3 regions of the Exiguobacterium sp. s39 genome follow, and region 1 is predicted to be linked to each of the others. Evidence: predicted binding sites of a transcription regulator. Region 1 holds the regulator's gene; each other region holds the start of a gene.
The links. Region 1 encodes Rex, which represses fermentation and respiration genes when NADH is low (regulators of the CRP and FNR family bind a similar motif). Its sites were predicted from a motif close to TTGTGAAATATTTCACAA; they were not measured.
Positions count from the first base shown of each region.

Region 2: the regulator Rex is predicted to act here: its motif matches at 2,500-2,517, upstream of KNQ11_RS01100 (L-lactate dehydrogenase).
Region 3: the regulator Rex is predicted to act here: its motif matches at 2,032-2,049, upstream of cydD (thiol reductant ABC exporter subunit CydD).

Region 1 is NZ_JACSNA010000001.1:2,206,125-2,214,367, forward strand. Features, by position in the region: gene KNQ11_RS11385 (S8 family serine peptidase) at 1-110, opposite strand, end outside; tRNA gene KNQ11_RS11390 (tRNA-Ala) at 335-410, opposite strand; gene tatC (twin-arginine translocase subunit TatC) at 515-1,294, opposite strand; gene KNQ11_RS11400 (twin-arginine translocase TatA/TatE family subunit) at 1,302-1,499, opposite strand; gene KNQ11_RS11405 (redox-sensing transcriptional repressor Rex) at 1,499-2,158, opposite strand; gene KNQ11_RS11410 (ATP-binding cassette domain-containing protein) at 2,326-4,227, shown strand; gene KNQ11_RS11415 (hypothetical protein) at 4,227-4,649, shown strand; gene KNQ11_RS11420 (flavin reductase family protein) at 4,781-5,374, opposite strand; gene KNQ11_RS11425 (DoxX family protein) at 5,394-5,792, opposite strand; gene KNQ11_RS11430 (winged helix-turn-helix transcriptional regulator) at 5,976-6,296, shown strand; gene KNQ11_RS11435 (flavodoxin) at 6,402-6,857, shown strand; gene KNQ11_RS11440 (haloacid dehalogenase type II) at 6,926-7,585, shown strand; gene KNQ11_RS11445 (hypothetical protein) at 7,633-8,202, opposite strand; gene tsaD (tRNA (adenosine(37)-N6)-threonylcarbamoyltransferase complex transferase subunit TsaD) at 8,231-8,243, opposite strand, start outside.
Region 2 is NZ_JACSNA010000001.1:215,045-223,287, forward strand. Features, by position in the region: gene KNQ11_RS01080 (1,4-alpha-glucan branching protein domain-containing protein) at 1-808, shown strand, start outside; gene rpmG (50S ribosomal protein L33) at 913-1,062, shown strand; gene KNQ11_RS01090 (5-formyltetrahydrofolate cyclo-ligase) at 1,120-1,665, shown strand; gene KNQ11_RS01095 (DUF92 domain-containing protein) at 1,659-2,438, shown strand; gene KNQ11_RS01100 (L-lactate dehydrogenase) at 2,604-3,560, shown strand; gene KNQ11_RS01105 (GNAT family N-acetyltransferase) at 3,817-4,326, shown strand; gene KNQ11_RS01110 (M42 family metallopeptidase) at 4,487-5,524, shown strand; gene KNQ11_RS01115 (YqgQ family protein) at 5,508-5,711, shown strand; gene KNQ11_RS01120 (ROK family glucokinase) at 5,795-6,745, shown strand; gene KNQ11_RS01125 (LTA synthase family protein) at 6,962-8,243, shown strand, end outside.
Region 3 is NZ_JACSNA010000002.1:36,199-44,441, forward strand. Features, by position in the region: gene ypfJ (KPN_02809 family neutral zinc metallopeptidase) at 97-939, shown strand; gene KNQ11_RS11715 (nuclear transport factor 2 family protein) at 1,003-1,371, opposite strand; gene KNQ11_RS11720 (Rrf2 family transcriptional regulator) at 1,394-1,876, opposite strand; gene cydD (thiol reductant ABC exporter subunit CydD) at 2,085-3,815, shown strand; gene cydC (thiol reductant ABC exporter subunit CydC) at 3,812-5,521, shown strand; gene KNQ11_RS11735 (cyclase) at 5,647-6,288, shown strand; gene kynB (arylformamidase) at 6,329-6,952, opposite strand; gene kynA (tryptophan 2,3-dioxygenase) at 6,966-7,805, opposite strand; gene KNQ11_RS11750 (amino acid permease) at 7,829-8,243, opposite strand, start outside.

The DNA.
Region 1 (8,243 bases):
TGCGGTTTTTGACCCGTTGCTTTGTCTTGCGACGACAGTGCACCTTGCGCACTGACTAGATTGGAAGACGTCATTAAGACGGCTGCCATAAGTGCAATCTTCTTCTTCATGCGTTCGTTTTCCCCTTTTCTGTAAAACCATAGTAGTACTACTGATAAAACAGTTAAACGAAAATTCTGTATATTTAGTTTAATGAATTTAATGGAAATAAACAATTTATATTTGTCTATTTTTTTAATTTATTTGTTTTACATGACATTTTATATTTGTAAGGAATTTAACTGGGAGTAAAATAAAAACTCCTCGACGCTTCGAGGAGTTAGATATTTGGTATTGGTGGAGACTATCGGGATCGAACCGACGACCTTTTGGCTGCCAGCCAAACGCTCTCCCAGCTGAGCTAAGCCCCCATGAATTATCTTTAGTATACGCATCACTAACTGCTTTATCAATATAAAAAGAACGCTTTCATAAAAAAGAATCCCTTCCAAAATCGTCGGAAGGAATTCACGATTCATTTATTCAATTCACGCATCAAGTCCGCCTGTCGTTCAAGCTCTGCCTGTTGCTCGAGGATCAAGACCTTTTTGTACGTCCGCGCAGAAATCAAGATGCTGATCTCATAGAGAACGAACAATGGCACCGAGATCATCAAGTGTGACGTCACATCCGGCGGTGCGATCAATGCCGCAACGACGAACAGCACAAAGTACGCATATTTCCGATTCTTTCGCATGAAATATGGCGTCACGAGACCAAGACGCGTCAGGAACATCGTCACGACCGGCAATTGGAACAGAAGACCGAACGGCATCGTCAATCGGATTAAGAAACTGAAGTAGTTCTCGACTCCAATGACTTGTTCGATTCCGAGCTCTTTCCCGAGATCTGTTGAGACTTCAAGCAAGAAGGGAAGCAACCAGAAATACGAGAAGGCTACGCCAGCCAAAAATAGAAAGAAGATGACCGGAATATACGTCAATGTCGCTTTTTGCTCCTTGTCATAAAGTCCTGGTCGGACGAATGCCCAGAGTTGATACATCCAGAACGGTGACGCTAAAATCAGCGCAATGATGAACGCAAGATTCAAATACAACATTAAAGGATCGGCGACGTTGAAGGCATTCAAACCGATGCCGAGCTCTTTTAAGTCCGCTTGCAAGAAGCGAACGAGCGGTCGGACGAGCGGAAATGCGACAGCGAACAGGACGACGACGATGATAAGCGACCAGACGATCCGCTTGCGCAGTTCGTCAAGGTGCGACGTCATGCTTTGCTCTTGATCAACCGTCATGATTCAATCACTTCTCTTTCGGTTCGTCCTTTTTATCGTCGTCCATGATGCCGTTCGTGGCATTCTTGAACTCTTTCAATGTCTGACCCGCAGCGCGTCCGAATTCTGGTAACTTCTTCGGTCCGAAGATGATCAACGCGACGACCGCGATTAATCCGATGCTCGCTGGTCCGATACCTAGTGTGAGCGGGATAAGGTTTTCCATTATGATTTCACTCCTTCAGCTGATTGCGAATAATGCTTCATGAAATAAACTAACGACTGCAACTCGATCGATAAATCGATGTGATGGACCCGGACGCTCGCTGGCACGTTCAACCGCGCTGGCGTAAAGTTCAGGATGCCTGTCACACCATACTCGACTAACTCATCCGCTACTGACTGTGCGAACTGCGATGGAACCGTCAAGATGGCAACATCGACCTGATTCGCTTCGATTTGTTCTTTCATGTCCGAAACATGATAGATTGGAACGTCATGCGTCGTTGTTCCGACCTTCTCTTCGTCCGCATCAAACGCAACGACTATCCGAGTACTATTATTCTTTAAAAAGTTATAATTTGCAAACGCTGTTCCGAGATGACCGACCCCGATTAAGGCAACATTCGTCACCTCATCTTGATTCAAGGTTTTGCGGAAAAACGTTAAGAGATGTTGAACGTTATACCCATACCCCTTCTTCCCTAATGCCCCAAAGTAGGAAAAATCGCGACGAATCGTTGCTGAATCAACCTTCACCGCCTCGCTTAACTCAGCAGAAGAGACGCGGAGCTTGCCTGAATTGTATAAACTTTGGATGAAGCGATAATATAGCGGCAACCGTTTTGCTGTCGCTTGTGGAATTTTTGTGTCTGGTCCATTCATCCTGCAGTTCCCCCTTCGGCCACATCCATCGTGGCACCCAAATCTTTGCAAAAAGCTTTCTACTCTCCTTGATTGTAAACCACTTCACATAGAGTCACAAATAATATATTCCGCAGGACCTTGCGCTTTTGTTCGTGATAGACTAAAGGGTGGAAGGATGGATGGAAATGATACTCTTACAAGTCAATCAACTCTCGAAATCATTCGGCGTCGAGCCGATTTTAGAAAATATCAAACTGGAAGTACAAGAGCGAGATCGGATTGCGCTCGTCGGACGAAACGGTGCCGGTAAATCGACCTTGCTCAAAATCATCGCTGGTGAACTCAGTCATGACTCGGGCGACATCATGAAAGGCAAGGATGTCAAAATCGGTTATCTCGCGCAAGACAGTGGTCTCGAATCGAATGAGACGATCTGGAACGAGATGCTGACCGTCTTCGAACATCTCCAGGAACAAGAACGAACACTGCGCCGGATGGAAATCGAAATGGGCATGGAGCATATCTTGAACGACCCGGTCGCTTACGATCGTCTCTTGAAGACGTACGATCAAGCGCAACACGACTTCTCAGAAGCCGGTGGTTATCAGTTCGAAGCGAATATCCGCTCCGTTTTGCACGGCATGCGCTTTTATCCGGATGATTACTCGCGCCGGATTCAGACATTATCTGGTGGTCAACGGACACGGCTTGCCTTAGCAAAGATGCTCCTGCAAGCACCAGAGCTCCTCATTCTCGATGAGCCGACCAACCACCTCGATATCGATACGCTTGCTTGGCTTGAAAGCTACCTCGGTGGTTATCGTGGTGCCGTCCTGATCGTCTCGCACGACCGGTACTTCCTCGACCAAGTCGTCAATGTCGTCTACGAACTGTCGCGCAATGTCTGTCGTAAGTTCACGGGGAACTATACGAAGTACTTGGAGCAAAAAGCGGCCTTATACGATCAGGAAATGAAGCAGTTTGAACAGCAGCAAGAAGAGATCGCGAAGATGCAGGACTTCATTCAACGGAACATCGCCCGGGCGACGACGACAAAACGTGCCCAAAGTGTCCGGAAGCGGCTCGAGAAGGTCGACCGGCTCGACCGACCAGATGGGGATGAGCGTAGCACGGTCCTGTCCTTCCCGATTGAAAAACAGAGCGGGAACGACGTTCTTCAAGTCAATCAACTGGCGATCGGTTACGAAGAAGCTGTCTCAAAAGACATCACGTTCCGCTTGCAACGCGGTGAATCGCTGGCACTCGTCGGACCGAATGGAATCGGAAAGTCGACGCTCCTGAAAGTCCTCGTCGGCCGCTTACGCCCCCTCTTCGGTGATTTCCGTTTCGGAACCGGCGTCTCGATCGGATATTACGATCAAGAGCAGGCGGAACTCAATGATCGGAACCGTGTCATCGATGAGATTTGGAACGAATGGCCACTGATGCGTGAACAAGAAGTCCGGTCCGTACTCGGGCAATTCCTATTTAGCGGTGACGATGTCTTCAAGATTGTTCATGAGTTATCCGGTGGCGAACGCGGACGTCTCGCGCTCGCGAAACTGAAACTCCGGAAGACGAACGTCCTCGTCCTCGATGAGCCGACGAACCACTTGGATCTGGATTCGAAGATGGTCCTTGAAAACGCGCTCGTCGACTACGAAGGTACGCTGCTATTCGTCTCCCACGACCGTTACTTCATTGACCGGATCGCGACCCGCGTCATCGAGATGAGTGAAGCCGGCGTGACGGAATACCTCGGTGATTATTCGTACTACACGGAGAAGAAGGCGGAGCAAGAAGAGATTGCGCGTCTTGAAGCCGAGGAAGCAAAAGCCGCAAAGGTCACGGCGTCGAAGACGATCGACAAGGAAGCACAGAAAGAAGAACGCAAGCGCCGTCAGCAGATCGAGCAACTCGAACAAGACATCGAGCGGCTCGAACAGCGTTCGGCAGAAATTGAACAATTGCTCTGTGAACCGGAAGTCTTCAACGATATTCCGAAAGCGACAGCTCTTTCAGCAGAACGTGACCAAATTGATGTCGATCTACTCGAATTGATGGAACGATGGGAGAACCAACACTGATGCGGACGAAAAGCTTTTTCATTAACTTGATTCAAGGACTGCTATCCGGCATCCTTTATTTCGTACCGATGTATGCAGACTACGTGTCCACCTTCATCCGGCCGGATGCTTTTAATGCCGCGCTTCCTTTGTTCCTCCTGATTTCTTGTATGATCGGTCTCGTCATCCAGACATGGAGCGGTCTTTTCGTCAGTTTACTCTCGGGATTATGCTGTACGCTCCTGACGACACAGCTATTCGTCGAACTCAATGACCCGTTGATCCTATCGTATTACGGTAGTGTCTCACCGCTCACCGCTTTCTTGATAAGCTGTGTCGGCATTTGGGCACTCGCAATCGTCTTTTATTTGCTCGATGGCTATCAGTACAGTAAACGTCATGGTCTTGAAGCCTCTTCAAACGAAATCGATCCGCAACCTTGAAGTCCGATCGATGAATCAGATGAACGACATGAGAAAAAGGAGTGGAGATTCCGGTAGCTAGACCGGTCTCTCCACTCCTTTTCGTTTGAATCAAAACGAATCGTACGATGAATCAAGCATTCACGCTTCTATCATTTTGTCGGTCGGGCAATCGTAAACGTCTTCCCGATCGTCGCATAATCATTCCCTGCTAAACGAGCGACAGCCTTCAAGCCTGCTGCGTCAATCCGGAACGAATCGACGAGTTCATCCGCGACGTGATAACGCAGTACTTCCCCAATCAGAAGATCGGCACCTTCTAGCTCGACGTATTGCGTCAAGCGCATCTCGAAGCGGATTTTCGCTTCGGCGATTCCGGGTACTTCGATCGCGTCACTATCGACGAGCGTCAAATCCGTCCGCTCAAGCTCACTTTCACCGTAAGCAAGTGGCGCTGCTGTCTCATTGACTGCGTCGACGATCTCTTCGCTGACGATATGGATGACATAACTTTGTTTCGCCAAGATGTTACGTGCCGTATCCTTCTGACCCTGATCCGTCCGTTGTACGGCAATCACCAGTTGTGGTGGACTGCTTGAAGCGACCGTAAAGAAGGAAAACGGTGCGGCGTTGACCGTCCCGTCTTCTCCTTGCGTTGTCACGAAAGCAATCGGACGCGGAATGATGCTTCCGATCAGTAATTTATAATTGTCTTTTGCGCTAAGCGTTGATGCCTCGAACTTCATGAATGACCCACCTTTTTCTTCACCCGATGAGTGCAGCGAGTGAATAGTCTCCAGCACCGATCATAGCTACACCAAGCGCGATGACGATCAATGCCATGTTGTATTCGTACCCGTTCTGCGTCACCCAGTAACCATTCGCACCGTGTACTTTAACGATCGCGACAAGCATCGATCCAATGATGAGGAGTGCTGCGATCCAGAGGAATACGCCTCCTGCAAACAACAAGCCGCCGATCAATTCAGCAAGACCTGCTGTAATCGCGAGTGTCTTCCCTGGCTTCATGCCGATTGATTCGAACCAACCGCCTGTTCCAGCGATTCCGTGTCCGCCGAACCAACCAAATAATTTTTGTGTCCCGTGTGCAGCGAACGTTAAGCCGATGATTAAACGAATAATTAAAAGTCCTGTATCCATCATTGCTCTCTTCTCCTTTTACCTAATGTATTTTAGTTACTTTAAGTAACTCAATAAACAGACTATATCTTATCACTTACTAAAAGTAAATAGATTTGTTTTAGTTCAAGACGTTACATTAAGTAAAATGATTCGATTTTTTTAGCAGAAGCGGGTATACTACAACTATAGAAAGGATGAGTGCTGATGGAAGAAGTCGCAATCCAACCGGCTCTTTGTCCCAAAGTCGAACATGCCTTTGAAATCTTAGGTAAGAAATGGACGGGTCTGATCTTACGTCACTTGTTGACGAAGACATGTCGTTTCAATGAGATTCAAGATGCCATTCCCGAATTATCAGGTCGTATGCTCACGGAACGTATGAAGGAGCTCGAAGCGGAAGGCATCGTCATCCGGACTGTCATTCCCGATCGTCCGATTAAGATTCAATACAGTTTGACCGACAAAGGGCGCCAACTCGAACCGGTCATTCGTTCCATTGAGGAATGGGCCGAACTACAAGACTAATGTATAGAAAAGCATCTTCTTTGGAAGGTGCTTTTTTATATGCCCTTTGACATTGATAATCATTATCAATTAAAGTAGAGAAGTACAGTGAAAGGAGGAAGATGCATGCATATCGCGATTGGATTCGTCAGCATGTCCGGTAATACGGAAGATATCGTCTCGCTCATTCAACATGAACTCGAGCAACACGATGTCGACGTGACGATCACGGAACTAGATCAATTCGTCGGGGAGGACTTATCACGTTTTGATGGTCTATTACTCGGCTCATATACATGGGGAGACGGTGATTTACCGTATGAAGCAGAAGACTTCGTCGAGGAGCTACGGGAACAATCCTTAGACGGGATACCGGCTGCTGCTTTTGGTTCGGGGGATCTTGATTATCCGAAGTACTGCGCAGCGGTTGATTTGATTGAAGACGCGTTAAAAGAAGCTGGGGCGACCCTCGTCACGGATGGCTTGAAGATTGAGTTTGATCCGAATACCCCGGAGAAACAGGCCGCTTGCCGCGCATTCGCACAGACGTTTCATCGCTTTTTACGACAGGTTCATTCTTGAGTGTCGTTTGAATCCGTACTGTAAGGGAATCGTTAAAACAGACTCTATGAAAGTGAGATGAATGTTTTATGACGATTCAAGCACTTGTCTTTGACGTCTACGGTACATTATTCGATGTCCATTCCGTCAAAGAAAAAGCCGAAGAACTTTACCCGGGTCACGGAGAAGCGATCAGCAAACGCTGGCGGGAGAAACAACTGGAGTACTCTTTCCTCCGACAATTGAACGGACAGTATGTGCCGTTCAGCCAAGTGACACAAGATGCTCTCCGCTATACGTTACTCGAACTGAAGCTCCATGTGACCGAGGAACAAATCACGACCTTAATGGAGACGTACCTGACGCTTAATGTATATCCCGAAGTTAGCTCCGTTCTCGAGACGATGGCGGACAAGCGCCTAGTCGTCTTCTCGAATGGTTCCCATGATATGCTCGATCCGCTGATTGAGCAGTCAGGCTTAGCCGATCGGTTCGAACATCTCGTCAGTGTCGATGATATCAAACAGTATAAGCCAGCACCTGCATCCTATATGCATGCCTTAAACACGCTCGGTCTAAAACGCGAGGAAATCCTCTTCATGTCCTCGAACGGTTGGGACATCACCGGGGCGAAGAGTTTCGGCTTCAAAACGGCATGGATCAATCGAAATGGACTTCCGGTCGAGGAATTGAATCTCGATCCCGATCGTATCTATGATGACTTGACGGGTATCACTGAATGGCAATGAACGAACAACAGCGGACTCCTATTTAGGAATCCGCTGTTTTCATGGATTTAGTAATTAGACAAACGTGAGTAACCCTTCTTGAATAGATCGAGTTTCAGACCGCCTTCTTTTTCGATGAAGAAGAGGTATTCGTTTTGATCCGTATCCTTATAGAAGACCTTAAATAACGTCAACGTCCGTTTTTTATTGTTCTCGACAGCCGTCACCTCATGCTTTGAGATGACCTCGGCTTGGACTTGTTCTGCATCCATCTTTTGAATCATTGGTTCGAATGACTTCTTTTCTTGATCCGTCACTGGTGTTCCGGAAGCAATCATGAAATAATCATCACTCGCCTTGTTCGTTAAACCATACTTCCGATCGACGATGACGACGTTACTGAGCTTACCATTGACTGTCTGATCAAAAGCATATAACTTTTGAATCCGGGTCTTTTCCCCTTCTGCTCGTCCGATTTCGTAAAGTGGACGTTGTTTCGTATTCGTCTCGACCGCTTTTTTATCGGGTACGAGTTCTTCCTTATAGGCGACTTGGTATGCGTTGACGATTTCTCGGATCTGAAGTCCGATCGCGACGATGACCAGTACCGCTAACAATGCGATGATGACTTTTTTCATTCCATTTCCCCCAAGTTGTTCGGATTCCTTACTTTAAATCT
Region 2 (8,243 bases), 2.0 Mb from region 1:
GTTCATCCTCGATGGACAGACGACAGCGCAATATGCTGCGAATCGTTTCCGTGAGCACATCTTACGTTTTGAAGAAACCGAGCGTCGCCTGGATGCTGAGGAGCTGACGGTGGAATGGTTGGATGATCGATATCGCGAATATCCTTTCCTTCAAGATTCAGATATTGAACCGGATGTCTTCTTGACGGCACATGATTACTACGTGGCAGTGAAACGTGAGAAATCTTGGAATACAGGCGCCATCTTATTGTTCGTCCGACAATATGATGCGTCAGACCGGCCAGCTTCAGAGCTCGCTCGACGGCTCGCTGCTGCTGGTGAGAACGTCTATGTCGTTACGGAACATCCGGAAGCGTATCGATTTGAAGAAGGTGTTCACGTTTACGGAGTGCAAGTGACAGGTCTACCGCTCGTTCAGACCTATAACCAACTGGCGGCACTAAATTTAGCCTTCTTACGCCAAGCGCAAGCCTTGAGTAAGATCGTTGATTTCGCAGTTATCCACAACTTCAACATGGAGACCGCATCAGCTGCCCAAGCTATCGCGAAGATCAAAGAGTTGCCACTTGTCAGTAACGTCTACGATGTCGAAAGTGAGCGTTCTCCTGATCGTTCAGGTGGTCTGGTCGTTGCCTTAAAACGACTTGAAGGAGATGCGTTGCGCCAATCAGCGGTTGTTTATCTAGAACGAGAAGAGTCACGTCACGGGGTGGAGCAAGAGTATCACGTCGAAAAGAAGCCGCTGCGTTTTGAAGAGAACCTTGAAAAACCATATCAACACGTGACGAATCCGAAAAAGAACGGATGAACAGTTGCAATTCCTTTCCTTTCTTGGTACGATACTTGAGTATGCTTAACCTTATGTAAAGCAAAATCACTTGATACATCGAGAGCTAGATAGGAGGGAATCCCATGCGCGTTAAAATCACATTAGCTTGCACTGAAACTGGTGACCGTACTTATATCACTAAAAAGAACAAGCGTAACAACCCAGAGCGTCTTGAGTTGAAGAAATACAACCCACGTCTCCGTAAGCACACACTTCACCGTGAAGTGAAATAATTGAGATGGAAGCCGTCACTTCGTGTGATGGCTTTTTTTGTGGAAAGGAAGACAGTCATGAATAAACAAGAAGTACGCCATTTGATTAAAGAACGACTCGATGTAATGGAGAACCGTGCGGAGAAGGAACGGTTGATTCACGAACATGTATTATTATTACCTGAATGGCAACAAGCGACTTGTGTCGCAATCACATTAGCTTTTCGAAATGAATGTGATACAAGAATGCTGATTGAACAGGCGTGGCAAGAGGGCAAGACGGTCTTGATACCAAAAGTAGTCGGAGACGAGATGATCTTTTATGAACATGGACCAGAAGATCAACTGCAAGCAAATCAGATGGGGATTGCTGAACCGACCGCTTCAGCACGTCGCGCTTCACTTGCTCAAGCAGAGCTTTGCCTCGTTCCAGGTCGCGCCTATCGACGGGACGGATATCGGTTAGGGTGGGGAGGAGGCTATTACGATCGTGCACTCGTGACATATACAGGTTGCAAAGTATCGATTGCCTTTTCTGAACAACTTCTTTCAGATTTCGAAGTGGAAGCCTTTGATATTCCAGTTGACCTGATCGTCACTGACTTAGAGGTCATCCGATGCTAAGCGCGACCATTTTGTTTTGTCTATTGCTGGCTTGGACCGGACGATCTTTTCGTTTATTGACGACAAGTGGTGCGATCATGACCTTGCTCGTCGGTAGTGGTGTCTCATTCGGATTCGGTTGGCAAGGATTAGTAGTACTCTTGCTTTTCTTTGGTAGCTCGAGCTTGTTATCGAAGGTCGGACGATCCAGAAAACAATCGGTCGACTCCATCGTTGAGAAAGACGGCGCGCGTGATGGATGGCAGGTCCTTGCGAATGGAGGGCTAGCGTTCGTTGCTGCCTTAGCGTATGCCATGACGATGGATTTTGCGTATCTCTTGTTATTTCTATTCGTCATCGCAGCATCGAATGCTGATACGTGGGCATCCGAAATCGGACCGCTCTCAAAACGTGATCCATGGTCGCTCAAAACGTTACGTCGGGTACCAGCAGGAACAAGTGGAGCGATGTCGCTAATTGGAACGGTCGGTACGATCGCAGGAGCTGCGTTCATCGCGATAGCAGCGCATTGGATATTTTCTCTTTCTTTAAGGGATGTCTTACTCGTAACAAGCATCGGTGTACTTGGGAGCCTACTGGATACACTATTTGGAGCAGTAGGGCAACGCGTTTACCGATGTACGGTTTGTGGGGAATACACAGAAAAGCGAGAGCACCATGGTCAACCGACCGCTTACGTTTCGGGCATTCGATTTTTAGGGAACGATGCTGTCAATGTCTTGACAAGTGGTTTGGCAAGTGGAATCGGGTTTATCATCGTTCGATTCTGGTAACTGGAAAGTATATGAGTATGTAATTCCTTATGTTAGGATATCAATGACACAAAATGGACAAATGTGATTAATTTCACATGATACAAAGAATGTGAAAGATGTTACAATTTACTTGTGAGATAGTTAACAAACTCTTAGGACGAATGAAAGGGTGGACATAACGATATGGAATTACATGCGAAAGTGACACGGGTAGCTCTCATTGGAGCTGGTGCAGTCGGTTCAAGCTTTGCCTATCAGATGTCAACAGCTGGACTTTGTGAAGAACTTGTCATCATTGATGTCAACAAAGCCAAAGCAGAGGGCGAGGCAATGGACTTAAACCATGGAACACCATTTAGCTCTTCACCGATGCGAATATGGGCTGGCGACTACGCAGACTGCCGCGAAGCGGAAGTCGTCGTCATCACGGCAGGCGCTCCACAAAAACCAGGTGAGACAAGACTCGATCTCGTTGCAAAGAATGCGTTGATCATGAAAGAAATGATTCGTCAAATCATGGATTCCGGTTTTGATGGAATCATCGTCGTGGCTTCCAATCCGGTTGATATCATGGCACATCTTGCCTGGAAATATTCCGGTCTTCCGAAAGCACGCGTATTTGGATCAGGGACGGTGCTGGATACAGCGCGTCTGCGTCAAATGCTCGGAGAATACTTTCACATTGATTCCCGAAATGCCCATGCCTATATTCTTGGCGAACATGGTGACACGGAATTCGCAGCCTGGAGTAACAGCCGCATTTATGGAAAAACGATTGATGAACTACTTGCTGAAGACGATCGTTATTCTCAAGCAGATCTTGATCAAATCTACATCAACGTCCGAGATGCTGCTTATCATATCATCGAGCGCAAAGGAGCAACCTACTATGCGATTGGGCTTGGACTCGTTCGGATCGTTCGTGCCATCCTCGGAAATGAGAACTGTCTATTGACGGTCGGTGCGCATGTCGATGGGCAGTACGGAATTTCCGGTATCCATATTGGAGTTCCCGCCATCATCAATCGTCAAGGTGTGCGTGAAATCATTGAAGTCTCATTGACGGAAGAAGAGTTGAAGAAATTCCATCATTCTGCTGATGTATTACGTCAGACGCTTGAACCCGTCTTGCAAGGATAAGCGTACGCATCATGATGAAGGTATTACGAAATAAAGTAGCAAAAAACTCAAGTGTCGGACTTGCTTCATATTGTCCACACTTGAGTTTTTTTGATGTAGAGAACAAATACATAAAAAATCACATCTATTCGTCCGGTAGTAAAAAGAAAAAAATCTAGGTTTTATTTTACTAGAAAAGGGTTAAGTAAGAGATAGAAGCATTTTTACGTCATTTTTTTGTACGTCATGATACCCAAAAAGGAGAGAACCGACAGTCATGTATACTTTTCGAAAACTAACTAAAGAGGATGCAGAACAATACTGGAATCTACGCCTTGAGGGATTAAAAAATCATCCAGATGCATTCGGTCATTCGTTTGATGATGAACAGCAAACCCCGCTCCGCGAAGTACAAGAAGGACTTGAGGGAGAACCCGACTCCGATGAGGTTTGGCTTGGTATGTTCGACGGTGATACATTGTTTGGGTTTGGTCAGGTCAAACCATATGAATTGTCACGTGAATCGCATAAAGCGATGATTTCTGGAGTATACGTATCACCTGAATATCGTGGGGGTACTGGTCGCGCTTTAATGGAAGCCTTAATCGAGGAAGCGAAGAAGTTACCGGACGTCGAGCAAGTCATTCTTGCCGTTTTATCAGGAAATGAAGCCGCACAAAATCTTTATGAGTCGCTCGGTTTTGAAGTATATGCCGAAGATCCAGATTCCGTAAAATTAGAAGACGGCACATATCGTGATGATATTTGGATGAAGAAGTATGTCTAAGTTCTTCAGATGGTGTGGAAAGAAGCTGTAGCAAAAAAAGTGCTACAGCTTTTTCGCATGGTATCCGTAGGATATCAGTATCGGCAAAGAATGAATATTTGTTATCATGAGAACAAAGCGGATATTACGTCGTAGTCCGATTGAAAGGGAGCGAATGAACATGAAAGAAGTCATACGTACGATTGAAGAGCTTGTCTCGATTCCGAGTCCAACAGGTTCGACAAAAGAAGCGATTACATATGTAGAAAAGCGATTGATCGCAGAAGGGATCACGTATCGAAAACTTGAAAAAGGAGCGATTTTAGCGACACTACCTGGTGCTTCAACGCGTACGCGGTTACTGACGGCACACGTCGACACACTAGGAGCGATGGTGAAAGAGATTCTACCAACAGGACGACTTCGTTTATCACAACTAGGGGGATATGCTTGGACAGCGATCGAAGGAGAGAACTGTCTCATTCACAAGATGGACGGTCAAACGGTTTCAGGTACGATCGTGTTCCATCATTCGAGTGTTCATACGTCGCGCGAGACGAACAAAACGGAACGATCCGCTGATAATATCGAAGTACGATTAGACATTCGTTCGACGACAGCAGAAGAGACGCGCGTTGCGGGGATTGAAGTAGGAGACATCGTAACGTTTGATCCGCGATTCCTCTATACGGAAACGGGATTCGTGAAGTCGCGCCATCTCGATGATAAAGCATCCGTTGCTTTGTTACTTGAATTGATCAAGGAATGGAAAACAATCGAACTACCACACACGGTCCAGATCCTGATTTCAAATTACGAAGAAGTCGGATTCGGTGGGAATGCTGGATTCACGGACGAGGTCGCAGAATACATCGCGGTCGACATGGGAGCGCTAGGAGACGGTCAGCATTCGGATGAATTCACGGTCTCGATCTGTGCGAAAGATGGTTCAGGTCCATATGACTTGGCTTTACGACACCAGTTAACGCGCTTAGCACAACGAAATAGTATTCCATATAAAGTTGATATCTATCCGTTCTATAGCTCGGATGCCTCAGCAGCAGTAAGTGCGGGTCACGACGTCCGGCACGGATTGTTCGGTCCGGGAATCGAATCGAGTCATTCGTACGAACGTACGCATGAGACGTCGTTACAAGCGACATATGATTTGCTACATGCCTATGTAAAGGAGCCGATGGTCGATGAAGACACTGTATGACGTACAGCAATTACTCAAGACATACGGGACATTCATCTATCTTGGGGACCGGGCGTCCGATATCGCGATGATGATGCTTGAACTCGATGAATTACAAGAAGCAGGCGTTTTGGAACAACGACAGTACGATTCAGCAAAACTAATCTTGCGACATGAATTAAAGCGTTCACAATCCGATAACATTTAAGGTTGTGCAACCCTTTGCGCAAACGAGTTATGTCCGGTAAAATGAGGAAGCAGACATTATATGAGTATAGGGGAGACGAAGCAATGAAATGGTTACTCGGCATTGATATTGGCGGAACGACAGTCAAGATGGCAATTTTGGATTTGCAAGGGATCATCGTAGAAAAGTGGGAAATCGAGACAGTCGTTTTGAATGATGGCGTACAAATTCCTGGAGATATCGCAAAATCCTTCTTTGAGAAGTGTCAAGAGAGCAATAAACGACCAGAAGATTTCGTTGGAGCGGGCATCGGTGCGCCGGGATTCATTGATTTCAATACAGGTGTCGTTGAGAAAGCGGTCAATATCGGTTGGAGTAACTTTGAACTCATCGGTGAATTCGAGCGTTTGACGGGTTTACCGGCTGTTCTTGAAAATGATGCGAACGCAGCGGCAATCGGTGAGATGTGGAAAGGTGCCGGTAGTGGTGCAACCGAACTCCTTGCGGTCACACTCGGTACGGGCGTCGGTGGTGGTTTGATCACGAACGGACAAATCGTGCATGGTACAGTCGGAATGGCTGGAGAAATCGGTCATATCACGATGTTGCCTGAAGGTGGCGTTCTATGTGGATGTGGTCGTAAAGGATGTCTTGAGACGATCGCGTCAGCAACAGGGATTGCCCGTCTTGGTCTTGAGAAGCGTAAAGGGAAGGAAACGTTACTCAACGACATCAAGGCAGTGACGGCGAAAGACGTATTCGAAGCGTATGAGAAAGGAGACCGGATCGCAACGGAAGTCGTAGAAGAAGTGACGTTCCACCTCGGTCTTGCCATCTCCAACTTAGCGAACAGTATTAACCCGGAAATCATCGTCATCGGTGGTGGTGTCTCAAAAGCGGGCGAGACATTGCTTGCACCACTGCGTCAACAGTTCGAACGCTTTGCTTTACCACGGGTTTTCGGATCGACGACGTTCAAGATTGCCGAGCTTGGAAACGATGCAGGAGTCATCGGCTGTGCATGGCTTGCGAAGCAGATGTTTCTCAAAAAATGATAATATTCAATTTCAGTAAAAGGTTCGCTTCGGCGAATCTTTTTTTTGTTTACAAACGTACAGTAATTATGTGATTGTTAAGTATCTTCCGGATTCCAGTTGCATTTTTGTAAAACTAAGCGTAAAATTTTCACGTGATATGGGTATATGTAAATTATGATGTAAGTTGTGTGAACTGAAAGCAGAAAGCACATGTAAATTAGGAGGCAGGTTTTTATGCAGCAAGACGCAAACATCTGGTCGCGAATGCGCCTAAAGATGGGTCAAGGCGTTCGCAGCACCTATAAAGAGCATAAGCTCTTTTGGATTGCGACCTTATTGATTTGGTTAAAAACGTATTTAGCGTATACACTTTTCTTCAACGTTCCCGTAACAAACTCTGCGCAAGCATTCATTCTACTAATTAACCCAATTAGTTCAGCGCTCTTCATGTTCGGGTTCAGCTTCTTCTTCCGGGGAAATGTTCAAAAATGGTTCATCTACGGTACATTGTTCGTCGCGACACTCATTTTATATGCGGACATCATTTTCTTCCGCTTCTTTAATGACTATCTGACGTTGCCGGTATTGTTCCAAACATCGAATGCAGAGACCGTTTCTGCATCGCTCGGGTCACTCTTGAACTGGTCCGATTTATTGATCGTCGGAGACTTGATCATCTTACCGTTCTTCCTACGGAAAATGGACATGTCAAAAAATGTTGCGTCACGTGGACGCGCGATTCTCGCATTCGTTGCAGCAGTTGTCGTTTTCCTTGGAAACTTGACGCTTGCTGAGACAGAACGTCCAGAATTGCTCACACGTGCCTTCGACCGAGAATTGCTCGTTAAAAACATCGGAACATTTAACTTCCATATGTATGATGCACTCATTCAGTCGAAGACATCTGCGCAAAAAGCACTCGCAGACAGTTCTGAACTGTCGGAAGTTCAAAGCTTCATTGATTCAAAACATGCCGAACCGAACCCAGCTATGTTCGGAAAGTACAAAGGAAAGAACGTCATCGTCGTTTCCTTTGAGTCGGCACAATCCTTTGCAGTTGGATTAAAAGCACCAAACGGACAAGAGATTACACCGAACCTGAATAAGTTGATCAAGGAATCGCATTCATGGGATAACTTCTATCACAACACAGGACAAGGGAAAACGGCAGATGCTGAGTTCATTCTCGAAAACTCGATCTATCCACTTGGACGCGGTGCAGCATTCTTTACGAACGGAGAAAACGAATTCCGGGCAACTCCTGAAATGTTGAAAGAAGACGGCTATTATTCAGCTGTTTTCCATGCAAACAACAAATCGTTCTGGAACCGAGACATCGTCTACAATAGCTTTGGCGTCGATCGTTTCTTCTCAGAGACGGATTATGACCTAGGTGATCCAGCAGATTTGACGGAGTGGGGCTTGCTCGATGATAAATTCTTTGAACAGTCATTGCCGATGTTGAAAGATTTACCACGTCCGTTCTATTCGAAGTTCATCACATTGACGAACCACT
Region 3 (8,243 bases), on a different contig from region 1:
AATGAATACGAGAAGGAACGTCCATCCTAAGACGGAGCGTTACGGACGAATGCTTTCGGGTAAAGACCTACAACGAAACGAGTAGGAGGAAAGCGCATGAAATGGAAGGGAAGAGAACGGAGTTCGAACGTTGAGGATCGACGAGGAATGGGAGGGAAAGGAATCGCCGGTATCGGTGGTGGTGTTGGGATCATCCTGCTGATCGTCATCACCTTGATGGGCGGTAATCCAGCTGAATTACTCGGAGACTTAACCGGTGGGGATCAGCAAAATACGACGTACGAAGAAACAGCACAGGAAAAAGAAGCAGCGGATTTCGTCTCTGTCGTCTTAGCGGATACGGAACGGGTCTGGACGAAGGAATTTAAAGAAGATGGCAAAACATATAAAAAACCAAAGCTCGTCTTATATACGGATCAAGTCAGTTCGGCTTGCGGACAAGCAGGGAAGTCCGTCGGTCCCTTTTATTGTCCCGGTGATCAGAAATTATACATTGATTTAAGCTTTTATGATGAACTGCAGACGAAGTACGGGGCCCCGGGCGATTTTGCGATGGCTTATGTCATTGCGCACGAAGTCGGACACCATGTCCAGACGTTACTTGGAAAGTCGGACGAGATCATGCCACTTCGAGAGCAAATGAGTGAGGAGAAGTTCAACAAGTACCTCGTTCGATTCGAGCTACAGGCCGATTATTATGCCGGCGTCTGGGCGCATCATGCGCAAGGCGAAAACTTGCTCGAAGAAGGCGATCTTGAAGAAGCGTTGACGGCAGCGAATGCTGTCGGGGATGATACGTTACAAGAGAAGGGACAAGGATATGTTGTACCGGAAAGTTTCACCCACGGCACATCGGCGCAACGAGAACGTTGGTTCCAAAAAGGCTTTGATAACGGCACGATCGAAGGTGGAGACACATTCAAAGCGAAGAACCTATAAGAATACCAAAAAACCTGTGTTCTGCTTTCGCGGAACACAGGTTTTCGTTACTTAAAAGTAATCTTATGAACGGAACATCGTCGGATCATCTGGAACGTTCTCCAGGTAAGCGATCCGTCCGTTTTCATCGAGACGTGCGATATCTTTTCCGTCTTGCGTGAAGACACTACCGTCTGCCCGTTTTCCGCAAACTGCCCAGCGTGTTTCATACGTTCCTGGTGTTGTTTCTTCCCAGCCCGCATACATATGCTTAATATCCTGATTCGCCGTGAACACATGACGGACGAACTGTTTCCAGGCGTCAATGCCGTGCTTTGGTTGTCCGTTCAGAACGAACGTGATGTCTGTCGTGAATAAGGAAACGAGATCCTCAAAAGCTTGTGCGTCCGTGCGTGACGCGTCGAATAAGTCAAAATAACGATTCAATACCATGGTAAAAACCTCTTTCTGTTCATTAAAGTGTCATCATCCGGTCTGTGATTATCGTATGCAACCGTTCTAAATGTTCCGGTGGACAGGAGGCATCGATTGCTTGACGGATCGAGCCGATCGACTCGCGCTTCAACGTCGATTGCCACGCGTCTTCCGCCTCTGTCATCAGATTCGAGAGTAGACCGATTTCCTGTTCCTGAATTCCCATCAAATCCTCGAAGACACCGCTTGACGCATACAACGTCTGTTTGCCCTCGATCGCTTGATAGACGTCAAAGATTTGAATTTCGTCTGCTGGACGCCGTAAGCGAAAGCCGCCTTTGACACCCGGTACGGAATACAACAGATCCGCCTGAACGAGTTTTCGTAAGAGTTTTTGAAAATAGGTTGGCGAGGCACCGAGTTGCTGGCTGATGAATTCACCGGGCAACACAGCGCGATCCGGAAGGAAGGTCAAGAGCAACATCGCGTAGACGGATTGCTCGACTCCGGTTTTCATTTGCATGAGAAGTCTCCTTTTGTTAAACGTGGATAATGTATATCCATAATAGTTTCATTCGAAAGAATTGTCGAATCATATGCTCTCACAAAACCGTCACACCTTTTCGACAGCATCTGCATGGCATCCCCGTTCCGGATTCGGTATACTAAATGTACGATATGTGAAAATATTCACTAAAAGTCGTTCACACTTTGTGAAAGGACGTTTGTATATGAATCCATTAAAAGGAATCGTCCAGATTCCACGCAGTATTCTCATTCAATTCATTATTGCAGCTTTCCTGATGGGGGTTGCGGTCGTCGGTCAATCGTATGGTATCGTGTTGACGGTCGATCGGATTTTCTTGAAAGAACAACCGTTTGAAGCCGTCATTCCGTTACTACTCGTCGTCCTCGGGATGCTGTTGCTCCGAGTCGCCGTGACGTATTGGAACGGTCGTCTCGGTACGACGTTATCTGCACACATGAAGCAGGCGCTTCGGGAAGCACTCGTCGCGAAATACACAGGTCGTTCGGTCGAGATGATGCTACAAGGGCAAGCGGGACAGAAGGTCAGTGTCTTGCTCGACGCTGTAGACGAGATGGACAGCTACTACAGTCAGTACTTGCCGAAAGTCGTCCAGACGACGATCGTTCCCTTGATGGTCTTGATCGCGGCATTCAGCTATGACTGGATCACCGGTCTCGTCATGATGATCACGGCACCATTCATTCCGTTGTTCTACATCATCATCGGCATCATGACGCAAAAGCGGGCCGATGCTCAACTCGAAAAGATGACGGCATTCTCGGGAACATTCCTTGATACGTTGCAGGGATTGACGACCTTGAAGTTATTTGGTCGTGCGAAACGACAACGTGACGTCATCGAAAAAAGTAGTCTTGATTTCCGGGATGCGACGTTAACGGTCTTGAAGCTCGCCTTCTTGTCGTCGTTGATGCTTGAGTTCATCTCGATGCTCAGCATGGGAATGATTGCACTTGAAGTCAGTCTGCGCTTGATTTTGTTCCAAAGCATTACCTTCGTCCCGGCGTTCTTGATGCTCGTGTTGGCACCAGAATACTATCTTGCCTTAAAAGAGATGGGAACTGCCTTCCATACGGGACGAGGTAGTGTCGCGGCAGCGAAACAGATCGCAGCCGAACTAACAGCAGACGATCGTCCTGTCGCCTTCGGTCAATCAGAACTTTCGATGAACCGTCCACCACGAATCGTCTTGGATGAAGTTGATTTTACGTATCAAGAAGGACGTTTTGCCTTACAAGACGTGACACTTGCGATTGAACCGTATCAAAAGGTGGCATTGATCGGTCGCAGTGGTGCCGGTAAGTCGACTGTCTTACAGTTGATTGCCGGACTCGCGGATCCAAAAGAAGGACGGATTCTGCTTGACGGGATCGAGCGCAGTCAGGTGGAGGAAGCGAGCTGGTTCCGTCAGTTGAGCTACATCTCGCAGCATCCGTATCTGTATGCCGGAACGCTGGCAGAAAACATCGCAATCGGTGAACTCCGTCAAGCGACGCCGGAAGAGATTTTTGAGGCGGCGCAGGCGGCAGGACTCGAGGAGTTGATTGCGACGTTACCTGAAGGGATTGACACAGTAATTGGAGAAGGCGGACGTGGTCTATCAGGTGGCGAGAAACAGCGCGTTGCGTTGGCACGAGCGTTCTTGAAACGACCGAACGTCATCGTCTTTGATGAACCGACGACAGGACTCGACGTCAAAACGGAGCGACTGCTTCAACAAGCGATCGAACAGCTTGGACAAGCAGCGACAGTCATCACTGTCGCACACCGCCTGCATACGATCGAGCGCTCAGATCAAATCGTCGTCCTCGATGGCGGACGAATCGTCGATTGTGGCACTCACGATGAACTGCTTGGACGTGATTCGGAATATGCTCGGATGCGCAGCGTCCAGAGAGGGGATGAAACACGATGAAGGAACTACTAGGAGTCTTTCGGTTGATGGTGCATCAAAAACGCGATATCGCCTGGTCGATCTTCTTCGGTGTCCTCGCCGGAGTGACAGCGGTCGGTTTATTCGCAGCAAGTGGATACCTGATTTCAAAGGCAGCCTTGTTGCCACCGATCCAGACGCTCGCTGTCTTGATTGCCCTGCAAAAAATCTCGAGTCTGACGCGCGCCGTCAGTCGATATGCGGAACGTTATTATTCGCACCGGGCGACGTTTACGATCCTCAGTGATATCCGGACGTCGTTCTACCGGAGACTCGAGCCGCTCGCGCCAGGAATTTTCGGCAAATACCGGAGTGGGGATTTACTTGCCCGGATTGTCGGGGACGTCGAGAGTCTGCAAAATACGTTTTTACGTGTCCTTTATCCACCGATCGTGTTGCTGCTTGTCTTCTTCTGTACGATCTTTTTCGTCAGTTTCTTCTCGTGGACGATTGCCGGACTGTTATTGCTTGGTCTGATTCTGACCGGTTTCTTGATTCCGGGTTGGTTCGCGTACCGCGAACAACGTTTCGCACGTTCAGTTCGTGTCCGCCGTGGTGATCTGTCGACAGAAGTGACAGAGTTGTTCCAAGGCTATCGGGATTTAAAGATTTATCAGCAACTTGATCAAAAAGAACAGGACTTGAATGCCGTCGCAAAACGGTATGTCGAAGAAGAAAAACGTAATGGTTTACATGCTGTTTCGAACTTGGTCTTGAATACGATGGTGACGCTGATCATCTCTTGGCTCGTTCTTGGTGTCGGTGCCTATCTTGTCGCGAGCGGACAGCTCGAAGGGGTCTTCCTCGCTTTACTCGTCATGACATCGCTGACCGTTTTTGAAAACGCCGCACCGATGGCGATTTTACCGGGCTTTTTCGAAGATAGCCGGCATGCTGCGAAACGACTTGATGAAGTCGTGACCGAGCAAGAAGAGCCAACTTATGACACGTTTGTTCTCGATCAGGCACCATCCTTTGAAACGAACGCGTTGACGTTCACTTTCCCTGATGCACCGCGTCCGGTCTTACGTGACATCACCGTCTCAATTCCTGCCGGCAAGAAGACGGCAATCGTCGGGGCGAGTGGTTCCGGGAAATCCACGTTACTTCAATTGATGTTACGGATGTATCCGACAGACGGATTAACGATTGCTGGTCAAGAGAGTCAGACGGTTGATCCGGAAGGACTGTGGCAACACGCAAATGTCGTCCTGCAACAGAATCATTACTTTTATGGAACGCTTCGCGATAATCTATTGCTTGCGAACGAAGCAGCAACGGACGAGGCGATGCGTCAAGCACTCGATGATGTTGGGTTAACGACGTTCGAATTAAACGATCGTGTATTTGAAAAAGGAGAGAACTTGTCTGGAGGAGAAAAACAACGCTTAGCGATTGCTCGTGTGCTCTTACGGGAAGCGTCGCTCTACTTGCTTGACGAACCGACGTCTTCCGTTGATGCTTTGACAGAACAGATGATTCTCGATCGATTGTTCACGCGAGCGGAGAACGCGACACTTGTCCTCGTCAGCCACCGATTAGCGGGTCTTGAAGCGATGGATCAAATCATCGTCATGGATCAAGGTCACGTCATCGAAGTCGGAACATATACCGAATTGATGGCGCGACAAGGACCGTTCTATGAATTAAAACAAGTCGAACAGTCCGTGTTTGCTCCGATTGGATAAAGATATAGGATTGGCGATGACCCAATTTGGTACATCGCCTTTTTTAGTTTATAAGGGAGAACCGAAAAAGACATGACAGTCTATCTTTGAAATGGTAAAGTCTAGAAAAAGTGTGGAGGGATTTCATGCATATTGAACAATCATCCATCGTCGTCGATCAGACAACCGTTTCATATGATCATTTTCAAATGGGATCCAAACAGGTTTGCTTCTTGATTTCGGGAGCATCGTACCTTTACGACCATCCTTACTTCTACTACAGCCGGATGGCACTACTAGCTCGAGACATCGATGTCATCTGTATTCATTATGTGACAGAAGAGCTCTTTTCGATGACAGACGCAGAATCGAATGTCTGCATGACGCAACGGGTCGACGCCGTCGTCTCAGAAGTGCTTGCGACACATACATATGAAAACGTTCAGTTCATCGCAAAGTCGTTAGGAACAATTCCGCTAGCGGCATTGCTCGCTAAGCCGAATCTACAGACAGCACGTTTCGTCTTCTTAACACCCGTTCTTGAAGCCGAAGTAGTCGAACAAATCGCCACCTCGTCGCAAGCTGGACTCCTTGTCATCGGAACAGCCGATAAGTTTTATGATGAAGCGGCACTTGAAACGTGTCGCACCTCACAACTGACGATTGATGTTATTGAAGGAGCAAATCATTCTCTGGATCAAGGATTTGAGGTTGATCCATCGCTTGCAGTCCTTGGGCATGTCGTTCGTCAAATCGAAGCTAGTTTGTTCGAACCACTACCTAAGTAACAAAAAATCCGTCCAGCAGAGAGCCTGCTGGACGGATTTTTTAGTATGGACGAAGTAAGGCACGAACGGGACTACCGTCGCCGTCGACGAGCGGAAGTGGAACAGCGTTGAGGTGGTAATCACCAGGCGTGATCGCATCAAGGACGAGTCCTTCAAGGATATGGACTCCATGCTGCGCCAGTGCGTGATGGGCCGCCATTTCCTTACTATCGATCGCATCGACGCTTGGTAAGTCGAGACCAATCAGCGAAATCCCGAGTTCTCCGAGACGCTCAGCAAGACTTGGCGTCAAGACGGGAATCGTTTCTGGGAAAGTTGATTTGTCGATCCAACCATCCGTTTTGATGATCAAGCGCTGTACGTCATTTAGCTCAAAGCCATCTAAATCAGCGGCTGTGATTTCTGTACGACCTGGTAAGTAAATGACACGCGCATGTCCGATGTAGAGATCCAGATCAAGGTCGATGATTTTTTGTCCAGCATCGTCAAAATGAAACGGCGCGTCGACATGAGTGCCAGTATGCAGACTCATCGTTACCTTTCCGACGTTAACGGAACCGGTGTCTGCCTTATTCCATGTCAATGTCGCTTCAAAAGGTGTATCTCCCGGCCACGTCGTGACGTGGCGATCAAGTGGTTGTGAAACATCAATCCATCGTGTCATCGCTTCATCCTCCTCATAATGTCGTGCGGACTGACCACAGTTCCGGGAAGAATCGGTGGTCGAGCACACGTCGTAGATAACTGACGCCAGAAGAACCGCCCGTTCCTGGCTTTTGTCCGATGATCCGTTCGACGGTACTCATATGGTTAAAGCGCCACATCTGCTGCTGGCTCCCGATATCAAGTAGTTTTTCACCGAGCTCATACAGATCCCAGTATTGTTCGACATCCCGATAGACGGTCGCCCAAGCTGCTTCGACACTTGCATTCGGCGTCCAGTCTTGCGTGACATCACGATCAAGGACGGATTGATCGATCGGTAGCCCATGGCGCGCCATCGCCCGGATCGTTTCGTCGTAGATGCTTGGTGTCTTCAAGTCTTCGAGCATCATCGGATAGAGTGTTTCGTCATGCGCATACACTTTTAGCATCTGCTCATTCTTGAAGCCGAGCGCGAATTCGATTTGACGGTTTTGATACGATTGAAAACCGGATGAGTGACCAAGCGCATCACGGAATTCCAGATATTCGGCAGGGGTCAAGGTCGACAAGACATTCCACGACTGAATCAACTGGTGTTGAATCTTTGAGATACGTGCGAGCATCTTAAACGATGATTCGAGATCATCGTTTGCGACCGCTTGCGTCGCTGCTCGCATCTCATGCAGGATCAGCTTCATCCAGAGTTCGCTCGTTTGATGAATGATGATGAACAGCATCTCGTCATGATGCCCCGATAAGCGATGTTGACTCGTAAGCAATGGATCTAGTTGCAAATAATCCCCGTAGGACATATCTTTCTTAAAATCCGTTTGAATCGATGCTTCAATAGACGTAGGATCTGTCTTTGTCATTCCCGTTCATCCCCTTTATCGAATTAATTTAGTTTTCGTTTTTCAGCGGTCTGTGGTTGTTCCGGATGCGCCCGTTTCCAGAAGAAATAGGCGATCGATAAGAACACTAACCACGGTACACCAAACTTCAAGACGATTTGGAAATCCGTGAACCATGTCGTTAGGACGAGTGCGAATAACAACAATGCACCGAGGGCAGTCAGATACGGATAGCCCATCATCCGAACCGGTAACGTCCGTCCACCTTCACGTTCCCAGGCTTTACGGAAGTACAGATGGGAGATGAAAATCATGAACCATGTGAAAATCGCCCCGAACATCGAAATCCCCATCATGAATGGATAAGAAACGCTCGATTGACTGCTGATGATCGCTGCGAGAAAAATGCCGAGTGTCGATAAGGCGAGTGCGAAGAGTGGTACACCTTTTCGATTCAAG